Regions from separate parts of the Dryocola baronae genome, predicted to be linked through region 1. Evidence: predicted binding sites of a transcription regulator. Region 1 holds the regulator's gene; each other region holds the start of a gene.
What was found. Region 1 encodes LexA, which represses DNA repair genes until DNA is damaged. Its sites were predicted from a motif close to TNCTGTATGTACATACAGNA; they were not measured.
Positions count from the first base shown of each region.

Region 2: a site for LexA is predicted at 2,295-2,314, ahead of ACSPHG_RS09310 (YebG family protein). Genes of this name have one in related genera too.
Region 3: a site for LexA is predicted at 2,340-2,359, ahead of umuD (translesion error-prone DNA polymerase V autoproteolytic subunit). Genes of this name have one in related genera too.

Region 1 is NZ_JBINNY010000001.1:333,898-338,160, forward strand. It holds gene plsB (glycerol-3-phosphate 1-O-acyltransferase PlsB) at 1-1,818, opposite strand, end outside; gene ACSPHG_RS01575 (diacylglycerol kinase) at 2,002-2,370, shown strand; gene lexA (transcriptional repressor LexA) at 2,490-3,098, shown strand; gene dinF (MATE family efflux transporter DinF) at 3,188-4,263, shown strand, end outside.
Region 2 is NZ_JBINNY010000001.1:1,994,830-1,999,092, forward strand. It holds gene edd (phosphogluconate dehydratase) at 1-234, shown strand, start outside; gene kdgA (bifunctional 4-hydroxy-2-oxoglutarate aldolase/2-dehydro-3-deoxy-phosphogluconate aldolase) at 298-939, shown strand; gene purT (formate-dependent phosphoribosylglycinamide formyltransferase) at 1,014-2,192, opposite strand; gene ACSPHG_RS09310 (YebG family protein) at 2,330-2,662, shown strand; gene ACSPHG_RS09315 (tellurite resistance TerB family protein) at 2,811-3,494, shown strand; gene ptrB (oligopeptidase B) at 3,587-4,263, shown strand, end outside.
Region 3 is NZ_JBINNY010000001.1:2,765,494-2,769,756, forward strand. It holds gene ACSPHG_RS13020 (DUF4186 domain-containing protein) at 1-235, opposite strand, end outside; gene ACSPHG_RS13025 (DMT family transporter) at 328-780, opposite strand; gene ACSPHG_RS13030 (DMT family transporter) at 788-1,222, opposite strand; gene ACSPHG_RS13035 (LysR family transcriptional regulator) at 1,321-2,256, shown strand; gene umuD (translesion error-prone DNA polymerase V autoproteolytic subunit) at 2,377-2,814, shown strand; gene umuC (translesion error-prone DNA polymerase V subunit UmuC) at 2,798-4,060, shown strand; gene yciZ (protein YciZ/DeoL) at 4,166-4,263, shown strand, end outside.

The DNA of each region.
Region 1 (4,263 bases):
CATCAGCACGGCCTGCTCGCGCGGCAGAATGATGATGTCGCCGATTGTGTCTTTTTCGACTTCGAACTTATTCATCTGCAGCGCGTGGTCGATAAGCGCGTCGGCGGACTGTTCCGGAGCGGTTGCGTCCGGCGAGTACGGCACGTTGCGCAGCAGGCTCAGGTAGCAGTCGAGCTGCTCCGTTAGCTGTTCACGGGTCAGCGAGCGCTGGCGTGACGCTAACAGCGCGGTGCAGCACAGGTTCATGGCGTTGGCCGCCCCTGCGTTGTTAATGCGCACCATCAGCTCGGCGGCGATTTCGTTCACCGTTGGCGTTAACCACGCCGGGCGCACCGCTTCGATCGGATCGATTGAGTCGCGCCATTCCGGCACGCGCTGGTTCAGGAAGGTCATCAGCGGCATAGGTTCGCCGAAGTTAACGTAGCCCTGGCCCAGATTACGCAGCTTGCTCAGGCCGCGCAGCATCGACATAAAGCCTTCTTTCTCTTTCGTCGCGCCGCGCAGTTCCTTGGCGTAGGTGCCCACTTCCATCACGTGTTCGTAACCGATGTAAATCGGCACCAGCGTAATAGGGCGGGTACCGCCGCGCAGCATGGCCTGAATCGTCATCGACAGCGTGCCGGTTTTCGGGTCAAGCAGGCGGCCGGTCCGCGAACGGCCCCCTTCCACGAAGTATTCCACCGAATAGCCACGGCTAAACAGCTCGCCGAGATATTCGCGGAACACGGTGGAGTACAGCTTGCTGCCCTTAAAGGTACGACGAATAAAGAACGCGCCCAGGCGGCGGAAAATCGGGCCAGCCGGCCAGAAGTTCAGGTTGATGCCCGCCGCGATGTGCGGAGGCACCAGCCCCTGGTGATAAAGCACATACGACAGCAGCATGTAGTCCATGTGGCTGCGGTGGCAGGGCACATACACGATTTCATGGCCGTCGTGGGCGAGCTGGCGCACGCGCTCGGCGTTGTGAACGTTGATGCCCTGATACAGGCGGTTCCACGTCAGGCCCAGCACGCGGTCGGTCAGGCGCACGGCTTCATACGAGAAGTTCGCCGCAATCTCTTCCATAAGCGCGACCGCGTTTTGCTGGGCCTTCTCGTGGGAGATTTTCTTACTGCGCGCTTCATCTTCGACCGCTCGCGCGATTGCTTTTGATGCCAGCAGTTTATTAAACAAATCCTGACGCACCGGCAGGCGCGGCCCGACGGTGGCTAAACGCTGGCGAGCAAAGTGCATGCGCGCTACGCGAGCCAGTTTTTGGGCGATTTTTTTATCCGTGCCGTGGTCGGTTGCCATCTGGCGCAGAGAGACCGGCGCGGAGAAACGCACAAAGCTATCGCGACCAAGCCAGGAAACCGCGAAGAATTTCTGAACGCCGTTGAGCATTTTTAACGGCGGGTTGATTTCGCCTTTCTCACGGCCCGGCGAACGGCCAAACATCACCGATACCGGCACCATCTGAACGTCCAGATTCGGGTTATTGCGGTGCAGATCAAGATAGTCGTGGAAGAGCTTAATTGACTCTTCTTTCGGCGTGTAATAAGTGAAGACGCGCGGGCCACCGTGAATAAAGACATAGCGCGGCAAAACCGCTCCGTCGATTTCAAGCGGTTCCAGCGGGTCGGGTAAATCATGTGCGAGGCATTGCGCGCGTAGCGTCAACAAGTCTGCCTTAGAGTTATAAGGCAGAACGTACATAATTGGGCGAGTTGTATCCAGGCCCAGTTCGGCTTGTGGATCAGCCGGTATGGACTTGCTTTTTACCAGGACGCCTAATGGTAAATTAAGTAATTTGTAGTAGATTCTTGGCCAGCCTGACATAAACGATGTAAAGCCTCAGGTTAATAATGCAAATTCGCCGCAAGAATATCAGAAACTGCATAAGATTTCTGTGGCGTTGCGATTTTACCCACCATCCTCCTGGTTGCCGTTTCCATGGCAGAAACCTGAAGAAGGTGGGCACTGATAAGCATTGACGCTTTTATTTTAAAAAGGTTTCCAAAAATGGCGAATAACACCACTGGGTTCACTCGTATTATCAAAGCCGCGGGCTATTCCTGGAAGGGCCTGCGCGCCGCCTGGATAAACGAAGCCGCCTTCCGCCAGGAAGGGGTTGCCGCGGTTATCGCTATCGCCATTGCCTGCTGGCTGGACGTTGACCCTATTACCCGCATTCTGCTTATCGGCTCCGTTGTGCTGGTTATGATTGTTGAAATTCTCAACAGCGCCATCGAAGCGCTGGTCGACCGCGTGGGCACGGATTACCACGAGCTTTCAGGCCGGGCGAAGGATATGGGTTCCGCCGCCGTATTGATCGCTATTATCCTCGCAGTTGTCACCTGGGTCACGCTGCTGTGGCAGCATATGCGCTAATTTGCGAGAGGCTTTCCAGATTGCGATAAGTGCCTGGTTTTTTGCTCAATTTGTGGTTTCAAATTCGCCTTTGACTGTATATACTCACAGCATAACTGTATAAACACCCAGGGGGCGGAATGAAAGCTTTAACTACCAGGCAGCAAGAGGTGTTTGATCTCATTAGGGATCATATCAACCAGACCGGCATGCCACCTACGCGTGCCGAAATTGCTCAACGTCTGGGGTTCCGTTCTCCAAACGCTGCAGAAGAGCACCTTAAGGCGCTGGCTCGTAAGGGCGTAATCGAAATTGTCTCGGGTGCCTCACGCGGCATCCGCCTGCTGGTTGAAGAAGTGACCGGCATTCCTCTGATTGGCCGCGTTGCCGCCGGTGAGCCGCTGCTGGCGCAGCAGCACATAGAAGGCCATTACGACGTTGACCCGTCCCTGTTTAAGCCTAATGCAGACTTCCTGCTGCGCGTAAGCGGCATGTCCATGAAAGACATCGGTATTCTCGACGGCGACCTGCTGGCGGTACACAAAACTCAGGACGTGCGTAACGGCCAGGTGGTTGTGGCGCGTATCGACGACGAAGTGACCGTCAAACGTCTTAAGCAACAGGGCAATACCGTGCAGCTGCTGCCGGAAAACAGCGAGTTCGAACCTATCATCGTCGATCTCCGCGAGCAGAACTTCAGCATTGAAGGCCTGGCCGTCGGCGTGATCCGCAACGGCGACTGGCTGTAGTCCCGATTACGTGCCCTCGCACTAGGTGATGCGCGCCCGCCGCGCATCACCGTCAAACTTCGTGTCTTTTACTCGTCCTGGAACCCCCCATGCGTTTCTTCTCGACGACGGATAAAGCGCTCTGGCGCCTCGCGTTACCGATGATTTTCTCCAATATCACCGTGCCCCTGCTGGGCCTGGTCGATACCGCCGTTATTGGTCATCTGGACAGCCCCGTTTATCTCGGCGGCGTGGCGATTGGCGCAACGGCAACCAGCTTCCTCTTTATGCTGCTGCTCTTTCTGCGCATGAGCACCACGGGCTTAACGGCCCAGGCCTTTGGCGCGAACAACCCGGCGGCGCTGGCCCGCGCGTTGGTTCAACCTTTGCTGCTGGCGCTGGTCGCCGGTATCGCTATCGTCGCGCTGCGCTACCCGCTGATTACGCTTGCCTTAAATATCGTCGGTGGGAACGAGCAGGTGCTAGAGCAGGCTCGGCGCTTCCTCGAAATCCGTTGGCTAAGCGCCCCCGCTTCTTTAGCAAACCTCGTGCTGCTTGGCTGGCTGCTCGGCGTGCAGTATGCCCGCGCCCCGGTGATCCTGCTGGTGGTCGGCAACGTGCTGAACATCGTGCTCGATCTCTGGCTGGTGATGGGCCTGCATATGAATGTGCAGGGCGCGGCGCTGGCAACGGTGGTTGCGGAATACGCTACCTTTATCATCGGCCTGCTGATGGTGAAAAAGGTGCTGGGCATGCGCGGCATCGACTTTACGATGCTAAAAAATGCCTGGCGGGGGAATGTCCGCCGTCTGCTGGCGTTAAACAGGGACATCATGCTGCGCTCGCTGCTGCTGCAAATCTGCTTCGCCTCGGTGACGATTCTGGGCGCGCGTCTGGGCAGCGAAGTGGTGGCGGTCAACGCCGTGCTCATGACGCTGCTGACGTTTACCGCCTACGCGCTGGACGGCTTTGCCTACGCCGTGGAGGCGCATTCAGGGCAGGCCTATGGCGCACGTAACGGCGGCCAGCTGCTTGACGTATGGCGGGCGGCCTGCCGCCAGGCGGGTATTGTCGCCCTGAGCTTCGCGGTTGTGTACGCGCTGTTTGGTGAAAACATTGTCGCCATGCTTACGTCACTGCCGGAGCTACAGCAGCAGGCGGACCGCTATCTGCACTGGCAAATTGT
Region 2 (4,263 bases), 1.7 Mb from region 1:
CCAGAAGCCTACGACGGTGGGCTGTTGGCGAAAGTACAGGATGGCGACATGATTCGCGTCAACGGGCAGACGGGTGAACTGACGCTGCTGGTTGATGACGCCGAGCTTGAAAAACGCACCGCCTACCATCCGGATCTCAGCGCCGAGCGCGTGGGGACCGGGCGTGAACTCTTCGGCGCGCTGCGTGAGCAGTTATCGGGCGCGGAACAGGGCGCGACCTGCATTAAATTTTAAGCACCCCTGCGGCAAACGCCGCAGCGGTAGACAAATTATAAAGTTGGCTTAAGAGGCTCTCAGATGAAAAACTGGAAAACCACCGCGGAACAGATCCTGAAAACGGGTCCGGTCGTTCCTGTTATCGTAGTGAACAAGCTGGAACACGCTGTGCCGATGGCTAAAGCGCTGGTTGCAGGCGGCGTGCGCGTGCTGGAAGTGACCCTGCGTACGCCGTGCGCAATGGACGCTATCCGCGCCATCGCTAAAGAAGTCCCGGAAGCCATCATCGGCGCGGGTACCGTGCTGAACCCTCAGCAGCTGAAAGAAGTCACCGAAGCGGGCGCGCAGTTTGCCATCAGCCCGGGCCTGACCGAGCCGCTGCTTAAAGCCGCAACCGAAGGCACTATTCCTTTGATCCCAGGCATCAGCACCGTTTCTGAACTGATGCTGGGCATGGACTACGGTCTGAAAGAGTTCAAATTCTTCCCGGCGGAAGCCAACGGCGGCACCAAGGCGCTGCAGGCGATTGCTGGCCCGTTCGCCAACGTGCGTTTCTGCCCAACCGGCGGCATCTCTCCGGCGAACTACCGCGACTACCTGGCGCTGAAAAGCGTGCTGTGTATCGGTGGTTCCTGGCTGGTGCCGGCGGACGCGCTGGAAGCGGGCGACTACGACCGCATCACCAAACTTGCTCGCGAAGCGGTGGAAGGCGCAAAGGCGTAACCACACCCGCTTTTGCGCAGGGCGGATGAGCAATCGCCATCCGCCAAAACCTCTCCCTTGCGGAGAGGTTTTTTTTAACCTTCGATCTGCACCGCAGCCGCCGCCTTAACCGCGCGATCCACGGCATTTTCAATGTCGCTCCCGGTTGCCAGCGCAACGCCCATGCGACGCTTACCGCTAATTTCCGGCTTGCCGAACAGACGCACCTGAACGCCCGCGCCGAGCGCCGCGGACAGGTTGCCGTACTTCACGTTACTGCTTGCAAGCTCCGGCAAAATAACGGCCGAAGCCGCCGGGCCATACTGACGAATGCCGCCAACGGGCAGGCCAAGAAACGCGCGAACGTGCAGCGCGAACTCTGAAAGATCCTGTGAGATAAGCGTAACCATACCGGTATCGTGCGGGCGAGGGGAGACTTCGCTGAAAATGACATCGTCGCCGCAGACAAACAGCTCGACGCCAAACAGGCCGTAGCCGCCCAGCGCGACGACAACCTTCTGTGCGATCTCCTGCGCGCGGGCGAGGGCTTTATCGCTCATCTGCTGCGGCTGCCAGGATTCGCGGTAGTCGCCGTCTTCCTGACGGTGGCCAATCGGGTCGCAGAAATGCACGCCGTCAACGGCGCTGACGGTAAGCAGGGTGATTTCAAAATCGAATTTCACCACCCCTTCGACGATAACTTTACCCTTGCCCGCGCGGCCGCCCTGCTGGGCGTAATCCCAGGCTTTTGCCAGCTGTTCGCGGGTGCGGACAAAGCTTTGTCCTTTGCCCGAAGAGCTCATCACCGGCTTGATGATACACGGCAGGCCAATCTCGTCGACCGCCTGCCGGAAGCCGGATTCGGTATCCGCGAAACGGTAGCTTGACGTGGGCAGCGCCAGCTCTTCGGCCGCCAGGCGGCGAATGCCCTCGCGGTTCATGGTGAGTTTTGTGGCGCGGGCGCAGGGCACAACGCGCTGTCCCTGCTGCTCAAGCTCAATGAGCATGTCGGTGGCAATCGCTTCAATTTCAGGAACGATAAAGTGGGGTTGTTCGGCGAGCACCAGCGCCTTCAGTTCAGCCGCATCAAGCATATTGATAACGTGGCTGCGGTGCGCCACGTGCATCGCCGGGGCATCCGCGTAGCGGTCAACCGCGATGACTTCCAGCCCTAAACGCTGGCATTCAATCGCCACCTCTTTGCCTAATTCACCTGAACCTAACAGCATAACGCGCGTGGCCGCTGGACGCAGGGCCGTTCCCAACATTGACATAATCTGCTTACCCGTTGTGATAAAATAAACGGCCGCAGTATATACGAAAACGTTTGCGTACGCAGCGCCTTTACGGCTTGCACGGGCAGGATAATATAACTATACTGTATAAATACACAGTTAATCGGAGCTGCAAAATGGCGGTTGAAATCAAATACGTTGTAGTGCGAGAGGGGCAGGAAAAAATGTCTTTTGCCAGTAAAAAAGATGCTGATGCTTATGACAAAATGCTCGACCTGGCGGAAGTGCTGGGCGACTGGCTCACGCAAAGCCCTGTTACCTTCGAAGAAGGGCAGAGCGATGTGTTAGCGATGTGGCTGGCAGAAAACAAAGACGTGCTTTCCACGGTGCTGAGAAGCGGCAAGCTGCCGGAAATCGAAGCGCAACAGCCCGCAGCGGAAGAGGGTGATGCGCAAGCCGCAGATAACCTCGCTGAACACCCGGCGCGTAAACGCACCAAAGCTGCATAACCATACCCCTGTCGGGCTGCCTCACGCGCCCGACACTATTCCTTTATTTTCGCATCTTTAGCCCGCTCAGACACTTCTTGACACCCCTTCGCATACTCTCTTCAGGTTATGTGCAAACTCAAGCTATCTGCAAAAAAGGGTGCCTCTCATGAGTAATTGGTTACAACAGATTCAGTCCATGCTGGGACAGGTTGGTCAATCCAGCCCGCAGTCAACTCAACAAAACGCACCATCCGGGAGCGAGCAGGGCCTCAGCAAACTGCTGGTGCCGGGCGCGTTAGGCGGCCTTGCGGGCCTGCTGCTGGCGAACAAATCATCGCGTAAGCTGCTGACCAAATACGGTACCGGCGCGCTGCTGGTCGGTGGCGGCGCGGTCGCGGGAAGCGTGCTATGGAACAAATACAAAGACCGCATCCGCCAGACTCATCAGGATGAACCGCAGTTTGGGCAGCAGCAGTCGCCGATAGACGTGCGCAGCCGCCGCCTGATCATGGCGCTGGTCTTTGCCGCAAAAAGCGATGGGCACATCGACGATAAAGAGCGTCAGGCCATCGAACAACAGCTGCGCGATGCGGGCATTGAAGGGCCGGGCCGCACGCTGATTCAGGAAGCTATCGACCAGCCGCTGGATCCAAAACGCCTTGCGGCGGACGTCAAAAATGAGGAAGAGGCCCTCGAGCTGTACTTCCTGAGCTGTGCCGCCATCGACGTCGATCACTTTATGGAACGCAGCTATCTCAACGCCTTAGGCGACGAGCTGAAAATCCCGCAGGATGTGCGCGAAGGCATCGAACAGGACATTAAACAGCAGAAGCTAAGCCTGCCGGGTTAACCCCGGCTTTTTCCGCAAATACCCCCGTTTCGCTTGCAAGCCTGCCTGAATTTGCCACCCTTACAGGGTGTTAACTCAAAACGAATAACGATATGCCACCTAAAGCGCAAAAGATCCCCCACACCCTGCAACAGCACGGTGACACAAGAATCGACAACTACTACTGGCTGCGGGACGACGACCGCGAGAACCCGGACGTGCTCGGCTATCTGCACGAAGAGAACGAGTACGGCCAGCGGATCATGTCCAGCCAGCAGGCTTTGCAGGAGCGCCTGTTAAAAGAGATGGTCGACCGCATTCCGCAGCACGACGTTTCAGCGCCCTACACCCAGAACGGCTACCGCTACCGGCAGGTTTACGAGGCGGGGAACGAGTACGCTATTTATCAGCGCCAGTCGGTGGTGCTGGAAGAGTGGGACGCGTGGGAAACCCTGCTTGACGCAAACCGGCGGGCGGCGCACAGCGAGTTTTACACCATGGGCGGCATGGCGATAACCCTCGACAACACGATCATGGCGCTGGCGGAAGATTACCTTTCCCGCCGCCAGTACGGGCTGCGCTTTCGCAACCTGGAAACTGGAAACTGGTATCCGGAGGTGCTCAGCAATGTTTCAACCAGCTTCGTCTGGGCGAACGATTCCACCACGCTTTACTACGTGCGCAAGCACCCGAAAACGCTGCTGCCTTATCAGGTCTGGCGGCACACCGTCGGCCATCCTTCCGCGGACGATCAGCTGGTGTACGAAGAGAAGGACGACACGTTTTACGT
Region 3 (4,263 bases), 2.4 Mb from region 1:
TGCCGGTGGCGTGCTGGGCGATAAACACGGGGTGGCCGCGCATCGGCGTTTGTTTGCCGTCGTTTTTCGGCTGCGCGGGCGCAAGCCGCTGGGCGATAAAATCTTCCGCATGGCGGGTGACGGTTTCCGGGCCTTTATCGATGCAGTACTGGCGCTCTTTTGGGCCAAGGCGAAAACGCTGGCGAAACGTGGAGCGCGACAGGCGCTGGAAGACGGGGTCAAGATTGTTGTTCATAGCGTGAGTTCGGGCAGGCCGGGTACAAAGACCTCTAGTGTTCCCCCAATGCTGCCGCGTAGCAAGCGGATATTCATCGGGGGAGTGCGGCATCAGGCCGCTTTCGGCTTGCTGCTTGAGTAGATGAAAAACAGCGCGATGCCCAGGCAGATTACCGCGCCGAGGCGGGTGGCGGAAAAGTGGATGGCCTCGTTACCCAGCCAGCCAAAGTGGTCAATCAGCATGCTCATCGCCAGTTGGCCGAAGATAACGGCGACGGTCGCAACCGCAGTGCCAATACGCTGCACCGCCAGCACCATAATAACGATGTAGGGCACGCCGCAAAACGCGCCGAGCAGCTGCCATTTCGGCACGTCCAGCAGCGTGACCGCGTGCTTCGGCTCGAAAAAGAAGATCAGCAGCGCGGTAATTAACGCGCCTACCGAGAAGGTCAGAAACGCGCTTTTAAATACGCCCACTTTGCTGCCAAGCTGGCCGTTAATTGCCGCCTGGATGCTCAGAAACGCGCCGCCCATTACCGCCAGTATAATCAAGAAAATAGCCATTTTTACCTCAGCCTTTTGCCACAAGAACCAGCGCAATCACGATAAAAATCAGCGCGATAATGCGCCTGACGTCTATTTTTCGATGCGCGGTACCAAACAGCCCGTAGTGGTCAATCACCAGGCTTTTGAAAACCTGCCCTGCCAGAATGCCTATCATGGTCATCGCGATGCCGATGCCGGGAACGGCAACCGTCAGAATGATGACGTAAAGCGGGCCAAGCACGCCGCCGAGCAGCTGCCAGGAAGGCTGCGCAAAAAACGACGGGCTGTTGCGCGGGCTGAAAAACAGCATCAGCAGAAACGTGAGCGCCGCCCCTACGCCAAAGATGCTGAACGTCGCCCATAAATCCCCTACCTCGCCGCCCAGCGGGCCGAGCAGCCCCGCCTCAACGGACAGCCCCATCCCGCCTGCCACGACGAGCAATATCAATAAAAGCCGCATAAAAACGTTCTCCGGTAAGCCAGGCGGAGGATGATAGAGCAGCGGGTAATAATGAAAAACGGTATAATTCAGGAAACACCTTTGCAGAATTCGTGATAATGACCGATCCCAATACTATCAATTTCAGGGCGTTGCATTTTTTCATTGGCGTCTTTGACGAGCAGAGTTTTTCCGCCGTGGCGCGCCGTGAAGGGGTTTCCGCCTCAATGGTTTCGCGCGTGATCCTGCAGCTGGAAGATTCGCTCGGCCAGCAGCTGTTTTATCGCAATACGCGCGCGGTGATCCCCACCGAGGCGGGCAGAGTGTTTGCCGACTACGCCCGGACAATCGTCGAACAGTTTGGCGAGGCGCGTAAGGCGCTGCTGGAAAGGGACGTGGAGCCGGTGGGCCTGATAAGAATTAACGCGCCGGTGTTCTTCGGGCAACGGCACATTGCGCCCTGGCTGCCCGAACTTTCGTCCCGTTACCCTCGCCTGCAGATCGAACTGACCCAAACCGACGATTTTATCGACCCGCATCGCAACGCAACGGATATAATTTTCCGCATCGGCGCGCTGACGGATTCCAGCTTCCACGCGCGCATTTTTGGCACCCAGCGTTATCACCTTGCCGCCTCGCCGGAGTACGTGCGCAAACACGGCTCGCCTGCCGCACCCGCAGACTTCGGCAAACATAAGTGCCTGGTTTATCGCGGATCTTCCGGTGCCAACCGCTGGCTGTTTCGGCTGCCGGGTAAGAGCTGGGTGCACTATCCGGTGGCGGCGCTGCTTACCTCTAACAACGCCGAGACGCTGCTTACCGCCGCCCTGGGCGGCATGGGCATGGTGTTGTTCCCGGACTGGCTGATTGGCGACTGCCTGAAGAAAGGCGAGCTGGTCCGGCTGCTGCCGGGCTATGAGGCCGCCATAAAAACCGAGCCGCAGCCTATCGCCGCGATCTACCCGAATACGCGCCACCCGCCGCTGAACGTGCGCACGGTTATCGACTATTTCGTGGAGGTTTACGGCTCGCCGCTTTACTGGGAGTACGGCTAGCCGCGGTAACTAAAATTCCCCACATCTCAATCTCTTCTAAGAATCTTCCTGCAAGCGGCTTGATCATGCCTGCCACTCGGCGATACTGTATATATAAACAGTACCAATGAGAAAACGACAATGATGTTGTACAGAATTGATGCCAGCCCGCACTCGCCCAGCCTTCCGCTGTATCTGGAGCGTATTTCTGCCGGCTTCCCCAGCCCGGCTGCGGATTATATGGACGAGGGAATTAACCTCGTCAAACACCTGATTTCCCATCCCTCGGCGACCTATGTGCTGCGCGTTTCGGGGGAATCCATGCGCGATGCCGGGATCCTCGACGGATCGTTGCTGCTGGTCGACAGCAGCCTGCGGGCCGACCACCACGATATCGTCGTCGCCAGCCTTAACGGCGAGTTCACCGTAAAACGCCTCGAACTGCGCCCCGTTCCGCGCCTGCGGGCCGAAAACCCGGACTACCCCGCCATCCCTCTAACCGACGAGGACGATACGCGCATCGTCGGCGTGGTTACCACCGTCATTAATACCTTTCGCCGCAATGTTTGCTCTCGTTGACGTCAACAGCTTCTACGCCAGCTGCGAGCTGGCCTGGGACCCCACGCTTGAAGGGAAGCCCGTGGTGGTGCTTTCCAATAACGACGGCTGTGTGATCGCCCGTTCCGCCGAGGCAAAGCGTCTGAATATCGTGATGGGCGCGCCGTACTTCAAGCAGCGGGAGATTTTTAAAAAGCATAACGTGGTCACCTTCAGCAGCAACTACGCGCTGTATGGCGATATGAGCCACCGGGTGATGGATACGCTGGAGGAGATTTGCCCGCGCGTGGAGGTTTACAGCATCGACGAGGCTTTTGCCGATGTGACCGGCATTCGCGATCTGGACGCGTTTGGGCGCGAGATCCGCAAAACCGTTTATAAGCGCACGCGGCTGACGGTTGGCGTGGGCATCGCCCCGACAAAAACGTTGGCTAAGCTTGCGAACCATGCAGCAAAGATGTGGACGCAAACCGGGGGCGTGGTCGATTTATCCAGCCCAGAAAGGCAGCGCAAGCTGATGGCGCTGATGCCGGTCAGCGAGGTTTGGGGCGTGGGGCGGCGCATCGGCAAGAAGCTGAATGCGATGGGCATCGAGAAAGTTTTGCAGCTCGCCGAGACCGATTTACGGTTTATTCGCAAACACTTTAGCGTGGTGATGGAGCGCACCGTGCGCGAGCTGCGCGGGGAATCCTGCCTCGCCTTTGAAGAGTTTATTCCGGTGAAGCAGGAGATTATCAGCTCGCGCTCGTTTGGCACCCGCGTGCAGGATTATGAGTCGGTGCGCGAAGCCGTCTGCAACTATGCCGCCCGGGCCGCCGAAAAGCTGCGCGGCCAGCATCAGTACTGCTGCTACGTTTCCGCGTTTATCAAAAGCAGCCCGTTCGATCTGCACGAGCCCTATTACGGCAACAGCCATGGCACCCGCCTTTTAACGCCAACGCAGGATACGCGGGACATTATGGCCGCCGCCACCCGCTGCCTGGATGAAATCTGGAAGCAGGGGCCGCGCTATCAAAAAGCGGGCGTGATGCTGGGGGACTTTTACAGCCAGGGCGTCGCGCAGCTGAATTTATTCGACGACTACGCGCCGCGGGTAAACAGCGATGCTCTGATGCTGCTGGTGGACAAGGTTAATCAGGAAGGCAAAGGCAAGCTGTGGTTCGCAGGCCAGGGGATTCAGCAGGAGTGGCAGATGAAGCGCGCCCTGCTTTCGCCCGCGTGGACGACAAGAATTACGGACGTGCCGGTGGCCCACGCGCGCAGCTAGTTTGTTAAGAAGAAATATTTCTAAGCGGCGCAATAATCTGTTGATGAAATGCGGGGAAATTGCATTATTCTGGCAGGACATTTTTGCACAACAACAGGATGCACCATGCCATCAGTGGACCCGCAGCAGCTTGCTAAACGTATCGATACGGTACTGGATATTCTGGTCGGCGGCGATCGCGACTCGGCGATCAATAACCTTGA